3 regions of the Pseudoflavonifractor sp. genome follow, and region 3 is predicted to be linked to each of the others. Evidence: a T-box and tRNA genes for the amino acid it is inferred to sense, from the RefSeq annotation. Region 3 holds a T-box; the other regions hold tRNA genes.

What was found. A T-box is a leader RNA that pairs with one kind of tRNA and senses whether it is charged. The one in region 3 lies ahead of ACOX7T_RS01760 (valine--tRNA ligase), so its partner is inferred to be a tRNA-Val.
Region 1: it has a tRNA-Val gene. The T-box ahead of ACOX7T_RS01760 (valine--tRNA ligase) is inferred to sense a tRNA for this amino acid. The anticodon was not compared.
Region 2: it has a tRNA-Val gene. The T-box ahead of ACOX7T_RS01760 (valine--tRNA ligase) is inferred to sense a tRNA for this amino acid. The anticodon was not compared.

The regions. Positions count from the first base shown of each region.
Region 1 is NZ_JBMNPX010000002.1:50,106-56,266, forward strand. It holds gene ACOX7T_RS02730 (Na/Pi cotransporter family protein) at 1-1,764, opposite strand, end outside; tRNA gene ACOX7T_RS02735 (tRNA-Val) at 2,194-2,269, shown strand; tRNA gene ACOX7T_RS02740 (tRNA-Asp) at 2,293-2,369, shown strand; tRNA gene ACOX7T_RS02745 (tRNA-Phe) at 2,373-2,448, shown strand; tRNA gene ACOX7T_RS02750 (tRNA-Gly) at 2,491-2,566, shown strand; tRNA gene ACOX7T_RS02755 (tRNA-Cys) at 2,616-2,689, shown strand; gene ACOX7T_RS02760 (TrmH family RNA methyltransferase) at 2,961-3,791, shown strand; gene ACOX7T_RS02765 (uracil-xanthine permease family protein) at 3,856-5,211, opposite strand; gene ACOX7T_RS02770 (diaminopimelate decarboxylase) at 5,597-6,161, shown strand, end outside.
Region 2 is NZ_JBMNPX010000006.1:125,613-131,773, forward strand. It holds gene ACOX7T_RS07880 (iron ABC transporter substrate-binding protein) at 1-66, shown strand, start outside; gene ACOX7T_RS07885 (FecCD family ABC transporter permease) at 59-1,135, shown strand; gene ACOX7T_RS07890 (ABC transporter ATP-binding protein) at 1,132-1,887, shown strand; gene ACOX7T_RS07895 (Bax inhibitor-1/YccA family protein) at 1,939-2,655, opposite strand; gene ACOX7T_RS07900 (hypothetical protein) at 2,779-3,024, opposite strand; gene ACOX7T_RS07905 (PadR family transcriptional regulator) at 3,197-3,520, shown strand; gene ACOX7T_RS07910 (DUF2812 domain-containing protein) at 3,517-4,893, shown strand; tRNA gene ACOX7T_RS07915 (tRNA-Val) at 5,033-5,108, opposite strand; tRNA gene ACOX7T_RS07920 (tRNA-Glu) at 5,145-5,219, opposite strand; tRNA gene ACOX7T_RS07925 (tRNA-Met) at 5,258-5,334, opposite strand; gene vanR (VanR-ABDEGLN family response regulator transcription factor) at 5,435-6,124, opposite strand.
Region 3 is NZ_JBMNPX010000001.1:377,416-383,576, forward strand. It holds gene ACOX7T_RS01760 (valine--tRNA ligase) at 1-1,836, opposite strand, end outside; T-box leader at 1,906-2,120, opposite strand; gene ACOX7T_RS01765 (hypothetical protein) at 2,274-2,654, shown strand; gene ACOX7T_RS01770 (TIGR03905 family TSCPD domain-containing protein) at 2,774-3,022, shown strand; gene ACOX7T_RS01775 (SLC13 family permease) at 3,103-4,218, shown strand; gene ACOX7T_RS01780 (ABC transporter ATP-binding protein) at 4,266-5,066, opposite strand; gene ACOX7T_RS01785 (ABC transporter permease) at 5,068-6,015, opposite strand; gene ACOX7T_RS01790 (ABC transporter substrate-binding protein) at 6,056-6,161, opposite strand, start outside.

The DNA.
Region 1 (6,161 bases), on a different contig from region 3:
CAGGTATTTGGCGCGGTAGGCGGAAAAGAGCTCGTCAAAGCTCCGGCTGGAGCCGTGATGGAGCTGGTGGAGATAGGCATGGGTATCGGTGAGAACCAGGTCGTTTTTGGGGGCTGTACGGCGGAGAATTTGCAGCGCCACGTTGGAACAGTGGTCGGACACACGCTCCAGATTGATAAGCAGCTCCAGGAACTGAGTACCCTGCTCAATGGTGCAGGCGCCGGTCTTGAAGCGTTCGATGTGACGGCTCTTCAGCTCATCCCGCAGAAGATCCACCACCTCCTCCAGCGGCTCCACCTCAAGGGCAAGCTCTCTGGAGCGGCTGGTGTAGCATTCCAGCGTCTTGTCAAGCGCCTCGCCCACCGCATCGGTGAGGGCGGTGAGCTCGCGCTGGGCCGTGGGAGAGAAAGAGATGCTGCGCTCCCGGAGGACGGAGGCACTCTCGGAGATATTGACGGAGTAATCGCCCATTCGTTCAAAATCGGAGAGGGTGTGGAGCAGCTCGGAGACCTGGGTGCTCTCTGCGGCTGACAGGGAGTGGTCGGACAGGCGGACCAGGTAGTTGTCCAGCGTACCCTCCAGCTTGTCCAGCGTGTTTTCGTTCTCACGCAGCAGCTCTGCCTTCTTGGTGTCATACTGGCTCAGCAGAGACACCGAGATACGGTAGTTGTCCCGGGCCAGCGTACCCATATGTACCACTGCGTCATGGGCCCGATCCAGGGCCACAGCGGGTGTGGCCAGGAAACGCTCATCCAGCATGGTAAAGCCGTTGCTCTCGTCGCCGGGAACTGTGCGCTCCACCAGGCGGACCAGCTGCTTATGGAAGGGGAGGAGGAGCAGGGTACAGCCGATATTGAAGAAGGTGTGGAAGGAGGCGATGTCGCCCATGTTCATGGTGGCCGACCAGAAGGGGAGGCCGCCCGCCGGAGTGAGGGCCAGCTGAGCGCCGTAGATACCTGCCAGGAAGACCAGAGTGCCGATAACATTAAAGTAGAGGTGGAGCATGGCCGTCCGTCTGGCGTTGCGGCTGGCGCCGATGGAGGAGATGAGCGTGGTGATGCAGGTGCCGATATTCTGGCCCATAATGATGGGGAAGGCGATGTTGAAGGTGATGACGCCGGTGGAGGTGAGGGCCTGCAGGATACCCACCGAGGCGGTGGAGCTCTGGAGCAGGGCGGTGACAAGGGCGCCTACCAGGATGCCCAGCAGGGGATTGGAGAAGGCCACGAAGAGGTTGCGGAACTCGGGGACGTCCTGGAGCGGCGCCACAGAGGCGGTCATGGTGTGCATGCTGATAAACAGCAGGCCCAGACCCAGCAGCAGCTGGCCTACAATCCGCTTTTTGCCGCTCTTGATAAACATATAGAGCACAATGCCTACCACTGCCATAATGGGGCCGAAATACTCCGGGCGCATCATGGAGAGAAGCAGATTGTCCGAGGAGATGTCTCCCAGGCGGAGAATCTGGGCTGTAATGGTGGTGCCGATATTGGCGCCCATAATGATACCCACTGTCTGCTCCAGCTTCATAATACCGGAGTTGACAAAGCCCACGCACATGATGGTGGTGGCGGCCGAGCTGTGAACCAGGCCGGTGACAAGGGCGCCGATGAGGACGCTCATGAACAGGTTGTTGGTCAGCCGTTCCAGAATGGATTCCAGCCGTCCGCTGGACAGCTTCTCCAATCCGCTTGTCATGGTGGTCATGCCAAAGAGAAAGGTGGCAATAGCGCCCAGAAGGGAGATTACATCGTAAATACTCACCAGTCTGCCTCCAGATATGATAGGATTATAAATTCAGAACATCGTAAGATAATGGAAGCTCCGTGCCAAGCGGCAGAGGAGCCAATCTATTATAGATTATAAACCTCATTATTTTGTTCGTAAACGATAAAAGTGAAGTTTTTTGCCTCTTTTTTTCGGAAAGAGAGAATATAAGGTGAATAAGGTAATTTTATGAAACTATAAAAGGGAAAATGTCGGAAACTGAAAAATATTTTTCAAACATTTTAAATCAAAAGATGAAAAATATTGGATTTATAAAAAGAAAACGCAACAAAATCGGCACAGAAGTGGGGCGGGCAAAACAGAAGAATAAAAAAGATAAATTTAGGGGTTGACATTTCAGGGGGGCTTTAGTATAATAACCTTCGTCGCGAGCGAGAGATAAACAAAAACGCAAGCGGCCAACAGGGGAGCATAGCTCAGCTGGGAGAGCGCATGCCTTACAAGCATGATGTCACAGGTTCGAGCCCTGTTGTTCCCACCATGGGTCTTGACCCAACGTCAAATGGCGCGGTAGTTCAGTTGGTTAGAACGCCGGCCTGTCACGCCGGAGGTCGAGGGTTCAAGTCCCTTCCGCGTCGCCATTTGCCTCTGTAGCTCAGTTGGTAGAGCAGGGGACTGAAAATCCCCGTGTCGTTGGTTCGATTCCGACCGGAGGCACCAAATCTCTCTGAACTGCATAGAGTGGTTCAGAGAGATAACCCCGCGGGTGTAGCTCATCTGGTAGAGCGCCACCTTGCCAAGGTGGAGGTAGCGAGTTCGAGCCTCGTCACCCGCTCCAGAAACAGAAGATAACAGGAGCAAGTAATTTGCTCCTGTTATCTGTAATCGGCGCCATAGCCAAGTGGTAAGGCAGAGGTCTGCAAAACCTTTACCCCCAGTTCGAGTCTGGGTGGCGCCTCCAAAAAGAAACACCAGCCGACAGGCTGGTGTTTCTTTTTGGATACCTGGGGAATTTGAATGCTCGGGGTCGGCGAAGCCGCCCCCTGCGCCAAGGTTTTGGCCTTCGTCCAAAACGCTTGTACGGCGCAAAAGCGCCGCCCCACCGTGTGGGGCCCCGGTCCGGCTGGCATTTGTCGTGTCGGGATGGCTTGAAGTCCCGACTGCGAAAGCGGTCGGGATTTTTCCTTTTATACTGCTGACAAAGAAACGTGCAAGCTGCGGAGGGAAGCGCAATGGCAAAGCTGATCGAAATCACCAGTCTGGATTTGCCCGAGCTGGAGGTCTTTACCCGGCTGACAGAGGCCCAGCTGCGCAACCGGCTGGAGCCGGAGAAGGGAATCTTCATCGCTGAGAGCCCCAAGGTCATCGCCCGGGCGCTGGAGGCCGGATATCAGCCCCTGTCCCTGCTGATGGAGCGCAAGCACCTGGAGGGCCAGGGCAGGGACATCATGGAGCGCTGCGGAGATATCCCGGTGTACACCGGGGACAACGACCTGCTGGCCGCCCTGACCGGCTATCAGGTGAACCGAGGCATTCTGTGCGCCATGCGCCGCCCCGTGCTGCCCACGGTGGAGGAGCTGTGCGCCGGAGCCCGCCGGGTGGCGGTGCTGGAGGGCATCGTGGACTCCACCAATGTGGGGGCCATCTTCCGCTCCGCTGCGGCGCTGCACATGGACGCCGTGCTGGTCACCCCCACCTGCTGCGACCCCCTGTACCGCCGGGCAGTGCGGGTGAGCATGGGCACTGTGTTCCAGATTCCCTGGACCCGCATCGGCGACAGTCCCGCCGACTGGCCGGAGAAGGGCCTCTCCCGGCTCAACGCCCTGGGCTTCAAGACCGCGGCTATGGCCCTGAGCGACAACTCGGTGTCTATTGACGACCCGGCCCTCATGGCTGAGGACAAGCTGGCCATTGTGCTGGGCACCGAGGGGGACGGCCTGTCCCACACCACCATTGCCCACTGCGACTACACGGTGCGCATCCCCATGTCCCACGGCGTGGACTCGCTGAACGTGGCCGCCGCCAGTGCTGTGGCCTTCTGGCAGCTGAGAGCAAGAGAATAAGAGAATGAAAAAAGAGCGCCCCGGCCGCATCTGCGGCCGGGGCGCTCTTTATATGTATGGATGCTTACTGGTGGATGCCCCGGTTCTGGTCACCGGCGGGGTTGGCGCCGAAGACATAGTCATTGCCGGGGAGGATGGCGTTGAGGATGATGCCGGCCAGGGCGGCGATGGCCAGGCCGGTGAGGGTGATGGAGGTGCCAGCCATCACGAAGGTGATGCCGGAGGAGAAGCCCAGGCCGCACACCAGGATGACAGCGGCGATAATCAGGTTGCGGGACTTGGTGAAGTCCACCTGGTTCTCCACGATGTTGCGCACGCCGATGGCGGAAATCATGCCGTAGAGGATGAAGGAGATGCCGCCGATGATGGAGGCGGGCAGGGAGCCGATGATGTCAGCCACCTTGGGGATGAAGCTGAGGACGATGGCGAAGCAGGCGGCGATGCGGATGACCCGGGGGTCGTACACCTTGGACAGCTCCAGTACGCCGGTGTTCTCGCCGTAGGTGGTGTTGGCGGGACCGCCGAACATGCCGGCCAGAGCGGTGGCGATGCCGTCGCCCACCAGGGTGCGGTGGAGGCCGGGGTCCTCAATGAACCGGGCGCCCACAGTGGCGGAGATGGCGGACATGTCGCCGATGTGCTCCATCATGGTGGCGATGGCGATGGGGGCCATGACCAGGATGGCGGTCAGGTCAAAGCTGGCAAGCTGGAAGGGGGGCAGGCCCAGGATGGAGGCGCTGGCCACCTCGGTGAAGTCCAGAATGGCGCTGCCGTCCGGATTGGTCATACCGCTCATGTGCATGATGAGGGCCACCAGATAGGCGCCCACAACGCCCAGCAGGATGGGGATAATCTTCACCATGCCCTTGCCCCAGATGTTGCACACCACAATGATGGCCAGGGCGATAAGGGCCAGGGGCCAGTTGGTGGAGGCGTTGGAGATGGCACTGGGGGCCAGGGACAGGCCGATGCACACGATGATGGGGCCGGTGACCACGGGAGGCAGGAAGCGCATGACCTTCTTCACGCCGGCCAGCTTGATGATGAGAGCCAGAATCAGGTACAGCAGGCCGGCGATGACGATGCCGCCGCAGGCCCGTGCCAGCTTGTCGGAGGCGGACATGGTGGCGTAGATGCCGGTGTTCAGGCTGCCAACCATCTCAAAGCCGCCCAGGAAGGCGAAGGAGGAGCCCAGGAAGGCGGGGACCTTCAGCTTGGTGCAGAGGTGGAAGAAGAGGGTGCCGATTCCGGCGAAGAACAGGGTGGTCTGGATGCTCAGGGGCAGGCCGTACTGCTTGCTGACAATGATGGGCACCAGAATGGTGGCGCCGAACATGGCGAACATGTGCTGGAGGCCCAGGATGAGCATCTTGGGAATGCCCAGGGTTCGGGCGTCGCGAATGGGTTCTTGTTGATTCATATGGATTCTCCCTTCTTTACATTGCGGACACACACTGCCTGTGAGGGCAAAAAAAAACAATCACTTACGTGATTGTCAGGCAAAAACGGAAAGGAAAGAGCCGCAAAAGCAATTCACACAGAAAAACAGCATCATGACGGTTCCCTCCTTTCAGTATCCGGGATATCATAGCAGAACCGACGGAAAGATGCAAGAGGGAAAAGAGACTTCTGTCGTTTTCTCCCGAATGGGCAAAAAGACAGAAAAAAGGAAGAAAAGGCTTGTGGGTTTAGCGGATTGACTTTTTGGCTCGATTTCGGTAGTATAAGATATGAATTTTTATAAATAGGCCTGAGTTCGGCCTGTGTGTCCCTCAGGTGAAATTGCATCGGGGAGTGAAGCTTCCATGAAAAAGCCCTTCGTGACCCTGGACCAGCTCCAGGAAATGACCAAGACCTATCCCACCCCGTTCCATCTCTACGACGAGAAGGGCATCCGGGAAAACGCCCGGAAGCTGAAGGCGGCCTTTGCCTGGAACCCGGGCTTCAAGGAGTATTTCGCCGTCAAGGCCACGCCCAACCCCACCATTCTGAAGATCCTCCATGAGGAGGGCTGCGGCACCGACTGCTCCTCCCTCACCGAGCTGATGATGTCCGACCGCTGCGGCTTCTCCGGCAGCGAGATCATGTTCTCCTCCAATGACACCCCCGCCGAGGAGTTCGCTCTGGCCGCCAAGCTGGGCGCCACCATCAACCTGGACGACTTCACCCACATCGACTTCCTCAAGGAGACCATCGGCTATATCCCCGAGACCATCTCCTGCCGCTTCAATCCCGGCGGCACCTTCTCCATCGGCGAGTCCAAGGAGGGCTTCCAGGTGATGGACAACCCCGGCGAGGCCAAGTACGGCTTCACCCGGGAGCAGCTCTTTGAGGGCTTCAAGAAGCTGAAGGACATGGGCGCCAAGCACT
Region 2 (6,161 bases), on a different contig from region 3:
GAGGACGCCTACGCCCAGTATCAGGCCGCAGGCTACGAATTCAGGGAGATGACCCTGGGTGGCTAAGGGCGCGGACGCGGTGCGCCTGAGCGCGCCGGAGGCCTACTCCCGCCACCGGGCCAGGAATATCGGCGTCCTGCTGGCCCTGTGCGGTGTGCTGCTTCTGGCGGCCCTGCTGTCTCTCCGTGCCGGGTCCTACAATACGCCGGTGCTGGAGCTCATCAAGGGCATCGCAGGCAAGGCGGAGGACAACAGCATCAACATCGTGGTGCGCAACATGCGTCTGCCCCGCATCTGCACCGCCATTCTGGGCGGCGCCGGGCTGGGTGTGGCCGGTGTGGTGCTCCAGTCGGTGCTGCGCAATCCCCTGGCCTCCTCCAGCACCCTGGGTATCTCCCAGGGCGCCGGATTCGGCGCCGCCTTCGCCATCATCGTGCTGGGCGCCGGGCTCCAGGCGGGCGGCGGCGTCACCTTCTCCAACCCGGCCCTCATCGGCCTGTGCGCCTTCGCCGGCAGCATTGCCGTGTCGGTGCTCATTCTGGCCCTGTCCCGCCTGCGGCAGATTACCCCTGAGGCCATGGTGCTCTCCGGCGTGGCCCTCAGCTCCCTGTTCTCCGGAGCCACCACGCTCCTGCAGTACTTTGCCGACGAGGTGCAGCTCACCTCCCTGGTCTTCTGGACCTTCGGCGACCTGGGCCGCACCGGCTGGGATGAGGTGGGCATTATGGCGGCGGTGGTGTCCGCCGCGGGGCTCTATTTCTTCTTCAACCGCTGGAACTACAACGCCCTGGAGAGCGGCGAGCAGACTGCCGTCAGCCTGGGCGTCAACGTGAGCCGCCTGCGGATTGTCAACGTGCTCATCTGCTCGGTGGTGGCGGCGGTGGTGGTGTCCTACGTGGGCATCATCAACTTCATCGGCCTGGTGGCCCCCCACATTGTCCGCCGTTTCCTGGGCAACAACTACTGCTATCTCATCCCCGGCTCCGCCCTCATGGGGGCCGTGCTGCTACTGCTGGGGGACCTGGTGGCCCGGAACGTGGTGGCCCCGGTGGTGCTGCCCATCGGCGCCATCACCTCCTTCCTGGGGGCTCCCCTGTTCCTCTACCTGCTGTTCAAAGGACGGAACCGCTCATGATGACTGTGGAACATCTGAATTTCTCCTACCGGTGCGGCCGGCAAATCCTCCATGACGTGTCCTTTGAGGCCCGCAGCGGGGAGTGTCTGGCTATTCTGGGCAACAACGGTGCAGGCAAGAGCACCCTGCTCAAGTGCTTCAGCCATATTTTAAAGCCCCAGTCCGGTTCGGTACGGGTGGACGGGGCCGAGCTGCTCACCATGTCCCACGGGGAGATGGCCCGGAACGTGGCCTTTGTGGCCCAGAATCCCCCGGCCAGCCATTTGACGGTGTACGACATGCTGCTGCTGGGCCGCAAGCCCTACATGAAGTGGGGGGCCACGGCGGAGGACTACCGCCTGGTGGACGGGATGCTGTCCGCCCTGGGCCTGGAGGACATGGCCGTCCGGCCCATGGACCGGCTGTCCGGCGGCGAGCAGCAGAAGATCATGCTGGCCCGCGCCCTGGTGCAGCAGCCCAAGGTGCTGCTGCTGGACGAGCCCACCAGCAACCTGGACCTGCACAACCAGTACGAGGTGCTCTCCCTGGTGCAGAAGCTGTGCCGGGAGCGGAACATCGCCGCCGTCATGGTCATCCACGACCTGAACCTGGCCCTGCGGTACTGCGACCGCTTTCTCCTGCTCCATGGCGGCCGGGTCCACGCCTTCGGTGACGCGTCGGTGGTCAGCGAGGAGAACATCCGGGACGTGTACAACGTCAATGCCCGGGTGTGCCGGGTGGACGGCATTCCCGTGGTGGTGCCGGTGTGCTGAATATGAAAACATGCCCCTGCGCCCATGGGCGCAGGGGCATGTTTTGTCTTGTCAGTTCCGGCGTCTGCCCAGGAAGCGGAGCAGATAGAGGAACAGGTTGATGAAATCCAGGTAGAGCTGGAGAGCGGAGAAGATGGAGGCCTTGGCCGCCATCTCGGGGTCGTGGCCGTAGTAGGCGTGGAAGGCCTTGATCTTCTGGGTGTCGTAGGCGGTGAAGCCCAGGAAGATGGCAATGCCGATGAGGCAGTAGATCCGGTCCATGGCCGCAAGGCCGGGAATGAACATGGACAGGAAGGCAAAGACCAGCAGGAAGATGAGTCCGCCCATCAGCACGGTGCGGATGCGGGACAGGTCGGCCTTGGTGGCGTAGCCGAAGGCGGCCATGGCGCCGAAGTACAGGGCGGTGACGCCGAACACAATCACCAGACTCATCACGTCAAAGATGACGAAGTAGACCGAGAAGGTCACGCCGGTGAGGGCGGCGTAGGCGAAAAACAGGAAGCGGGCCGCCGGCACGGACAGGCTGTGAACCCGTGCGGAGAGCACCAGCACCACCACCAGCTGGGCGATGAGCAGTCCGATATAGGTGAAGGTGTTGAACAGGAGCAGGAAGCTGAAGCCGGTGATATACCCGGCGATGGCCACGCCGAAGGTGACGGCCAGGCCGGCGAACATCCAGAGGAAGGTACGGGCGGTGTAACGGCCCACGGTCTCCACCATGCCGTAGCTGCCGTACCCCTCCTGGGTATAGTAGTTGTTTTCGTACACGGACAATTCTCCTTTCCCCGTGAGAAAATTCCTCTGGCACAGCCGGAAGGTCACGGGATTCTGCCGTTAGTATACACGGTTTCCCTGTAAAAGAAAAGTGTCATCAGGGGAAAACTGTCCCCGTCAGACGCCGAACCGGGCGACAAGGCCCCGCAGAACGATAATCACGCCCGCCAGGCGCATGTACAGCGCCACTCTGGGGTTTCTCGCGTTCTCGGGCCACACCGGGTGGATGACAAACAGCAGACCGTAGATGATCCAGCCGATATTGGCGCACACCGCTATTTTCGTGACAGTGGCGCACACAAAGCCCGCCATCAGAATGACTACGCCTAGAATCAGCTGATTTCTAAAGTCTAATTTTCCCATTTTTGTTCTCCTTTTGGCCGAAAAACGGTCCTTTCCCACTCTCTTTATACCATATTCGTGTCCATATGGCAACAGCTCCGCTGTTTTCTCCATTTTGCCGCATTGACTTTCTCGATATTCGAGTTATAATGGAATTGAAAAAACTCGATAATCGAGAAAGGAGAGAGCCGCCATGCCGCGGGAGAAATTCAAGACCCTCACCGAGCAGATGTTTTATATCCTGCTCTGCCTGCGCCGGGAGCGCCGGGGGTCGGACATTCTGGAGGCGGTGCGTGCCCTCACCGAGGGCCGGGTGACCATCGGCTCAGGCACCCTGTACGACCTGCTGGAGCAGTTCCTGGCGGCGGGGGTGATTCAGGAGACCGAGGCAGCAGGTCGCCGCCGGAGCTACATCATCACAGATAAGGGACGGGAGATGCTGGACCGGGAGTACCGGCGGCTCCGGAGCCAGACAGAGGACTATGACCGTGTTTTGAGAGAGGAGGCACAGGAATGAGCAAGACCAGACGCTGTTTTACCAACCTCTCCTTTTACGACCAAAAGGGGATTGAGAAGAAGCTGGAGCAGATGGCCGCCCAGGGCTGGATGATCCACCAGCCCGGCGGACTGCTCTGGACCTACCGGAAAATCCGGCCCCAGCAGCTCCGCTTTGCCGTCACCTACTTCCCCAGCGCCTCGGAGTTTGACCCCCACCCCAGCCAGCGGCAGCTGATGAAGGAGGACTTCTGCGCCCAGGACGGCTGGGAGCTGGCGGCCCGTTGGGACGCCATGCAGATTTTTTACACCAACCGGGCGGACGCCGTGCCCATCGACACCGACCCGGTGACCCAGGTGGAGACCATCCACCGCACCATGTCCAAGCGGGTGCTCACCGCTCAGCTCCTGTCCCTGGCCCTCTACCTGTTCGTTCTGGTGTACCAGCTCCGTCAGCTGTGGCGGAACCCGGTGGATTACCTGTCCACTCCGTCCTATCTGTCCCCCCTCCCCTTGTGGATGCTGCTGGTGGTATTCCCCCTCTATGAGCTGATCCACTACTTTCTCTGGCACCGGCGGGCAAAGCAGGCCGCTGAGCAGGGCGTTTTCCTGCCCGTCCACACCAATCGGCCGTTGGGCTGGTGCCTGCTGGCCGTGGCCATTTTGCTCCTGATTCTCTCACTGGCGGGCTCTGTCCGCAAGTTCTTGTTCCTGGCGGTGTGGGCAGCGGTTATCGTGGCGATGGGCCTGCTGGGCCGCTGCCTGTCCAGATGGCTGAAAAAGCGTGGTGTCTCCCGTAGGGTCAATCAGGTGGTCACCATGGGCTGTGTTCTGCTGTTGACCGTGGCAGGGCTGGCAGGCTTCACCGCCGGCATTCTCACCGGCCTGCTCTCCTTTGGCGACAGCCGCCAGCCGGTGGGCAGCTACCAGTGGGGTAATATTACCTGGGACATCTACGACGATCCCATGCCCCTGACGGTGGAGGACCTGGTGGAGACAGACACCCAGTACTCCAGGGAGGCCGACTGTCAGGAAACCTTCCTTCTCTCCCGGTGTGAGTATGAACAGCGGCCTCTCTTTAACCAGGACGAGCGGGACTATCAGCTCAGCTACACCGTCACCGACGTCAAGCTGCCCTTCCTCTATGATTTCATCTGCCAGAGCCTGCTGAAAGAGCGGCAGGACGAGGTCATCGATGACTATGTGTTTGTGGACCACTACGAGCCCATTGACGCCGCTCCCTGGGGCGCTCAGGCGGCCTATCAGGTTCAGCGGGACGACGGTTCCCGGGATACCTACCTCATCTGCTGGGAGAGCCGCATGGTGGAAATTACCTTCTACTGGACTCCCACCCCGGAGCAAATCCGTACCGCCGGGGAGATTCTGGGCGGCTGACATGTCCCTGTAAACAACAAAAGCACCTGAATCCGTGGCTTCAGGTGCTTTTTACTGACGTCTGCCCGCCGAACAGGTCGGTGTTTCCCTTCTTCCGGAAAAGCAAAAACAGCCACGTCGTTTGACGTGACTGTTTTTGTGGTGGAGACAACAGAACTCGAATCTGTGACCTTCCGCGTGTGAGGCGGACGCTCTACCAGCTGAGCTATGCCTCCATATCTGGTATGTCCGGTCATGCCCCATGAAGGGGTTGGTGACCCGGACGGGAATCGAACCCGTGTTACCGCCGTGAAAGGGCGGTGTCTTAGCCGCTTGACCACCGGGCCGTCTGCACAGGATGGGAACCCATCCTGTTAGATTTTTATGGTAGCGGCACCTGGATTCGAACCGGGGACACTGCGGGTATGAACCGCATGCTCTAGCCAACTGAGCTATGCCGCCATGTAACCCCGTCGAACAGGGCAGGATTTATTATATCCGACGCTCCCCGGTTTGTCAACGTTTTTTTCGAATTTTCTTTCAAAAATTTTTCAGGCTGCCTTCAGTCGATTTTATACCCCACGCCCCACACGGTTTTGATGAACCGGGGATTGCGGCCCGGCTCTCCCATCTTCTCCCGCAGGCGGCGGATGTGGACCATAACGGTGTTGTTCCGGTCCAGATACTTCTCCCCCCACACGCTCTCAAACAGCTTCTCGGCGGAGATGACCTGCCCCCGGTTCTCGCAGAGCATCCACAGGATGTCAAACTCCAGCGGGGTCAGATTCAGGGGCTTGTCATACAGGGTGCACTCGTGGGTGGAGCGGTTGATGACCAGGCCGTTGAAGTCGATGATATCCCCCACAGGCCGGTCGTTCTCGTTGTAGTGGGTGTACCGCCGCAGCTGGGCCTTCACCCGGGCCACCAGCTCCAGGGGGTTGAAGGGCTTGGTCATGTAGTCGTCGGCGCCTATGGTCAGGCCGGTGATCTTGTCCATGTCCTCGGTGCGGGCGGTGAGCATGAGGACGGGAAAATGGTGCTCCCGGCGGATCTCCCCACAGAGGGTAAAGCCGGAGATGTCGGGCAGCATCACGTCCAGGATGGCCAGGTCCAGCGGCTCCCGGTTCACGCACTGGAGGGCGTCGGCTCCGGTGCCGCACTTGAACACAGTGAACCCCTCGCTCTTGAGATAGACCTCCACCAGGTCGGCAATCTCGGGCTCATCGTCCACCACCAGAATATTGGCCTTCATCGCGGGCTCCCTCCTTTTTCTAAGATTATATCCGCCG
Region 3 (6,161 bases):
GAGAATCCAGCGGTCCTCCATCTCCAGCTTCTCGGGCAGCTCGCACTTGTCGATGGTCAGGTTCATCATCAGGAAGCGGCTGGCGTTCCAGATCTTGTTGGCGAAGTTGCGCATGGCCTCACACCGCTCGGTGTAGAAGCGCATGTCGTTTCCGGGAGAGTTGCCGGTAACCAGGTTGAAGCGCAGGGCGTCGGCGCCGTACTTCTCGGCGATCTCCAGGGGGTCGATGCCGTTGCCCAGGCTCTTGGACATCTTGCGGCCCTTGTCGTCCCGGACCAGGCCGTGGATGAACACGGTGTGGAAGGGGGGCTTGCCGGTGTGCTCGCAGGCGGAGAGGATCATGCGGGCCACCCAGAAGAAGATGATGTCGTAGCCGGTGACCAGCACGTCGGTGGGATAGAAGTACTTGTAGTCCTCGCTGTTCTCATCGGGCCAGCCCAGGGTAGAGAAGGGCCACAGGGCGGAGGAGAACCAGGTGTCCAGCACGTCGTCCTCCTGCTTGATGTGCTTGGAGTGGCAGTGCTCGCACTCGGTGGGGTCGGTCTCGCTGACGGTGATGTGGCCGCACTCCTCGCAGGTCCAGGCGGGGATGCGGTGGCCCCACCACAGCTGGCGGGAGATACACCAGTCGTGGACGTTCTCCATCCAGTTGGTGTAGGTCTTGGAGAAGCGGTCGGGGACGAACTTGACCTCCCCGTCGTTGACCACCCGCAGGGCCTCCTCAGCCAGGGGGCCCATCTTCACGAACCACTGGGCGGAAATGATGGGCTCCACGTCGGTGCCGCAGCGGTAGCAGGTGCCCACGTTGTGGGCGTGGGGCTCCACCTTCTCCAGCAGGCCAAGGGCCTCCAGGTCGGCCACAACGGCCTTGCGGGCCTCGTAGCGGTCCATGCCCTCGTACTTGCCGCCGTTGGCGTTGACCTTGCCCTCGTCGTCCAGCACACGGATGGACTCCAGGTTGTGCCGCAGGCCCACCTCGAAGTCGTTGGGGTCGTGGGCAGGGGTCATCTTCACGCAGCCGGTGCCGAACTCCATGTCCACATACTCGTCGGCCACGATGGGAATCTCACGGTCCATGAGGGGCAGGACGCAGGTCTTGCCGATGAGGTCCTTGTAGCGGTCGTCGTTGGGGTTGACGGCCACGCCGGTGTCGCCCATCATGGTCTCGGGACGGGTGGTGGCCACGATAACATAGCGGCCCTCCTCGCCCTTGATGGGGTACTTCAGGTGCCACAGGTTGCCGGGCTTGTCCTTGTACTCCACCTCGGCGTCGGACAGGGCGGTGACGCAGTGGGGGCACCAGTTGATGATGCGGCTGCCCTTGTAGATGAGGCCCTTCTTATAGAGGGAGACGAACACGTGGCGCACGGCGTTGGACAGGCCCTCGTCCATGGTGAACCGGGCCCGGCTCCAGTCGCAGGAGGCGCCCAGCTTCTTCTGCTGCTGGACGATGCGGTCGCCATACTTGTGCTTCCAGTCCCACACCCGCTCCAGGAACTTGTCCCGGCCCAGGTCATAGCGGGTCAGACCCTCGTTCTTGCGCAGCTCCTCCTCCACCTTGATCTGGGTGGCGATGCCGGCGTGGTCGGTGCCGGGAACCCACAGGGCGGCGTATCCCTCCATCCGCTTGAAGCGGATGAGGATGTCCTGGAGGGTGGAGTCCATGGCGTGGCCCATGTGGAGCTGGCCGGTGACGTTGGGGGGCGGCATGACGATGGTGAAGGGCTTCTTATCGGGGTCACGGTGGCCCTCAAAGCAGCCGTTCTTCTCCCACATCTCGTAGACGCGGCCTTCTACCTCCTGGGGTTCGTAAACCTTGGGAAGTTCTTTCTTCATTCTTTCTGACACTCCTTTTCGGGGCAAACAACTTTTTTGCGCAACAAAAAAGTCCGCCCCAAGCGTTTTGCTCAGGACGAACCGATGCAGTCCGTGGTACCACCTGAATTTTCTCCCGTGGGAGAACACTCATTGTCTCGGTAACGGGAGAACCCGCCGCCCCCTACTTGCTTCAGGAGCGGAGCTCCGGGACCACCTTCCGCATTCCCAACGGAGAGCCTTGCACCAACCGGCTCCTCTCTGCACCCTGGAAAATGCGTACTCCTTCCCTTCGCGGCTTTTTACTATGAACGCTCTCTAGTATATTCATTTTTCAAAACATTGTCAAGGAGAACAGATGGTTTTCCCTGCTTTTTCGCCGCCGGAAATACCCGGAACTTCTCCGGCGTTCCTGCGTCTAAAAGGTACACAACGCCACAGGAACGGAGGCTGACAGGATGAAAAAATCTGCTCTGTTGGGTCTGGCACTGGCGCTGACCCTGCTGCCGGCCGGCTGCGGACAGGACGCCGCTGCGCCGTCCGCCGAAATTCCCTCCTTCTCCTACGCCGAGGTGCAGGACACCTATGGTGAAAACGCTCCAGGCGTCCTGCGGGACGGTTTTCAAAACACCTCTCCCCTTGCAGTCAGCAGCGCGGAGGAGGCCGTTCAGCGGGCCACATCGGAGTGTACCATCTCCTACGACTCCGTCACCTGCCGCTATGACAGCGAGGCCGACATGTGGGACGTCAGCTTTTTTACAGCAGGGGTCCTGGGGGGCTGCCAGGACGTGTATCTCAACGGCAGCGGCGTCACCTGCCTGATTGTGTATGGCGAATAATTCCCGACCCACTTCCCCAAAAAGTTCCATTCAGCTGTTGCGTTTTTCCGTCTGGTCCTGTATAATATCTCCCGATATTTTGAGCCCCACTCAGGGGCTGCATGCGGAGGCATTTTTTCATGACCATTGATTACAGAACCAGAGGCGTCTGCTCCACCCGGATGGTAATCGACGTGGAGGACGACACGATTCAGTCCGTAAAGATTTTCAACGGCTGCGACGGCAACCTCCAGGGCATCTCCCGTCTGGTGGAGGGCATGAAGGTCACCGACGCCATCTCCAAGCTGGAGGGCATCCGCTGCGGTCACAAAGCCACCTCCTGCCCCGACCAGCTGGCCCAGGCCCTCAAGCAGGCCGTCAACGCCTGACCGGCCACAGTACATAACCAAAGAGCGGTCCCAACGGCCTTTGCGCCGGTGGGGCCGCTTTCCGTGAGGAGAGATTGTCTATGGCTTCATCCATTATTTCCTTTGTCAAGCGAGAGGCCGTGGGCTGCATCGCCCTGCTGTGCGCCCTGGTTTCCATGATTTTCGTCCCGCCTTCGGCGGCTTACCTGGGATACATCGACTTCCGGGTGCTGGCGCTGCTGTTCTGCCTGATGGCGGTGGTGGCAGGACTCCAGGACTGCGGCCTTTTCGCCGTGCTGGCCCAGAAGCTGCTCACCGGCAAGAAGCGGATGCGCTTCATCTCCCTGGTGCTGGTGCTCCTCCCCTTCTTCGTCTCCATGCTCATCACCAACGACGTGGCCCTTATCACCTTTGTCCCCTTCACCCTGCTGGTGCTGGGACTGGTGGGACGGCTGGAGCGTGCCCTCTACCTGGTGGTACTCCAGACTCTGGCGGCCAATCTGGGCAGCATGGCCACCCCGGTGGGCAACCCCCAGAACCTGTACCTCTACTCCGCCTTCGGCATCCCCGCCGGGGAGTTCTTCGCCGTCATGGCGCCCCTGACCCTGGTAAGCCTGGTGGGCCTGTCCGTGGCCGCCCTGTGCGTCAAGCCGGAGGGCATTGAGGTCCGCTTCCCCGAGAAGCAGACTATCCGGCGGCCCCAGCAGCTGTGGCTGATGGTGGTTCTCTTCCTGCTGTGCCTGCTGTCCGTGTTCCACGTGCTCCACTATGCCGTGTTGCTGGCCATCGTGGTGGTGTGCCTGCTCCTCTTCGCCCGGCACCTCTTCCCCCGTGTGGACTACGGACTGCTCTTCACCTTTGTCTGCTTCTTCATCTTCGCCGGCAACATCGGCAATATCCCGGCGGTGAAGGACTTCCTCTCCGCCGTCATGGCGGAGAACACCTTCCTCACCTCCCTGTGCGCCAGCCAGATCATCAGCAACGTGCCCGCGGCGGTGCTCCTCTCCGGCTTCACCGAGGACTGGAAGGGTCTGCTGCTGGGTACCGACGTAGGCGGCCTGGGCACCCTCATCGCCTCCCTGGCCAGCCTCATCTCCTTCCGGCTGTACCTCAAGTCCCCCGGCGCCAAGCCCCTGCGCTATCTGGGTGTGTTCACCCTGGCCAATCTGGTGGGACTGGTAATTCTGATTGCCGTGTCCCTGTTCTTCCTGCTGTAACAAAAAACGGCTCACACTCCGGTGTGAGCCGTTTTTTATGTACTTGTTCAGGAGAGCAGGATGCGGTCGTTGTCCAGACCCTTGCCCACGTTCTCCCGGAAGCGGCGGAGCAGGTCGTCCACGGTCATGCCTTTGCGCTCCTCCCCCTTCACGTCCAGTACAATGCGGCCGGAATCCATCATCAGGGTCCGGTTGCCCAGTTCCAGGGCCTGGTGCATGTTGTGGGTGATCATCAGGCAGGTCAGGTGGTCCCGCTCCACAATCTCCCGGGTCAGGCGGAGCACCTTCTCCGCCGTGGCCGGGTCAAGGGCTGCGGTGTGCTCGTCCAGCAGCAGCAGCTTGGGGGGCACCATGGTGGCCATCAGCAGGGTGAGGGCCTGGCGCTGGCCGCCCGAGAGCAGGCCAACCGGCTGCTTCATCCGGTCCTCCAGCCCCATGTCCAGCCGGGAGAGCTGCTCCCGGAACAGCTCTTTATCCTTCCGGCTCACACGGCTGAAATAGGCCCGCTGGCTCTTGCCCGCCCGCAGGTAGGCCAGGGCCATGTTCTCCTCAATGGTCATGTGGGGCGCGGTGCCCCGCATGGGGTCCTGGAACAGGCGGCCCAGCTCCCGGCTGCGGCGGTAGCCGGGCAGATAGGTGATGTCCTTCCCGTCCAGGGTGATGTACCCCTCGTCGGGGAAGAAGTCGCCGGCGATGGCGTTGAACATGGTGGACTTGCCGGCGCCGTTGGAGCCCACAATGGCGGCAAAGTCACCCGGCTCCAGCTTCAGGGACAGGTTGTTCAGGGCCTTCTTCTCGTTGACGGTGCCCGGGTTGAAGGTCTTGGACAGGTTGTTCAGCTCCAGCATGTCAGCGCGCCCCCTTTCTTGCCGCCATGGCACGGCGCTTTCTGTTCTGAAGGGCGGCCCACTGCTTCAGAGAGGGCATGGCGATGGCCAGGGCCACCACGATGGCGGTGACCAGCTTGAGGCAGTCGACGGGCACCACCTTGGTATAGAGCACGATGGCATAGATAAAACGGTAGAGAATGCTGCCCAGAATCACGGCAATTGCCCCGCGGAACATGGCACCACGGCCCACGATGGTCTCACCGATGATGAGGCAGGCCAGACCGATGACCACGATGCCGGTGCCGCCGTTGATGTCGGCGGTCTTCTGGGCCTGACCCACCACCGCGCCGGACAGGCCGGTGAGGGCGTTGGCCAGGCACAGCCCCGTGGTGATGGTAAAGGTGGGGTTGATGGAGGAGGCCCGCACCATGTCCCGGTTGTCTCCTGTGGCCCGGATGGACAGGCCCAGCCGGGTGTTCAGGAAGAGCACCAGCAGCACACCCATGAGTACCGTGATGCCGCCGGAGAGGATGATGGCGTACCAGTCGCCGCCGATGCCGGTGGAGCGGAAGAGGGTGAAGATGGTGTCCTGCTTGAGCAGGCTCTGGTTGGCCTTCCAGCCCATGGCCATCAGGTTGATGGTGTACAGGCCCGTGTTGGTGATGATGCCCGCCAGGATGGAGGGCACCCCCAGCTTGGTCTGGAGGAAGGCGGTGACAAATCCGGCGCAGGCACCTGCCAGCATGGCGGCGGGGATGGCCAGGAAGGGGTGGCCGGCGGCGGTGAGGGTGACCGACACGGCACAGCCCAGCACAAAGCAGCCGTCGGTGGTCATATCGGCGATATCCAGCACCCGGTAGCTGAGGAACAGGGCCATGGCCACCAGGGCATACTGAAAGCCCAGCTCCAGGGCCGTTTGCGCAACGTAGAGCACGGGGAATCCGCTCCTTTCCAAAGGCAAGGCCATCCCCCAGCCTCAGCCGGGGGACAGCCTGTGTGAGATTAATTTAGTCCTGGGTGGTGGTGACCGTGGTGACCTGGCCCATGCTGTCGAACACGGAGTAGTCAATGCCCATGGCCTCAGCGGTCTCGGAGTTGACGGTGATGATGCCG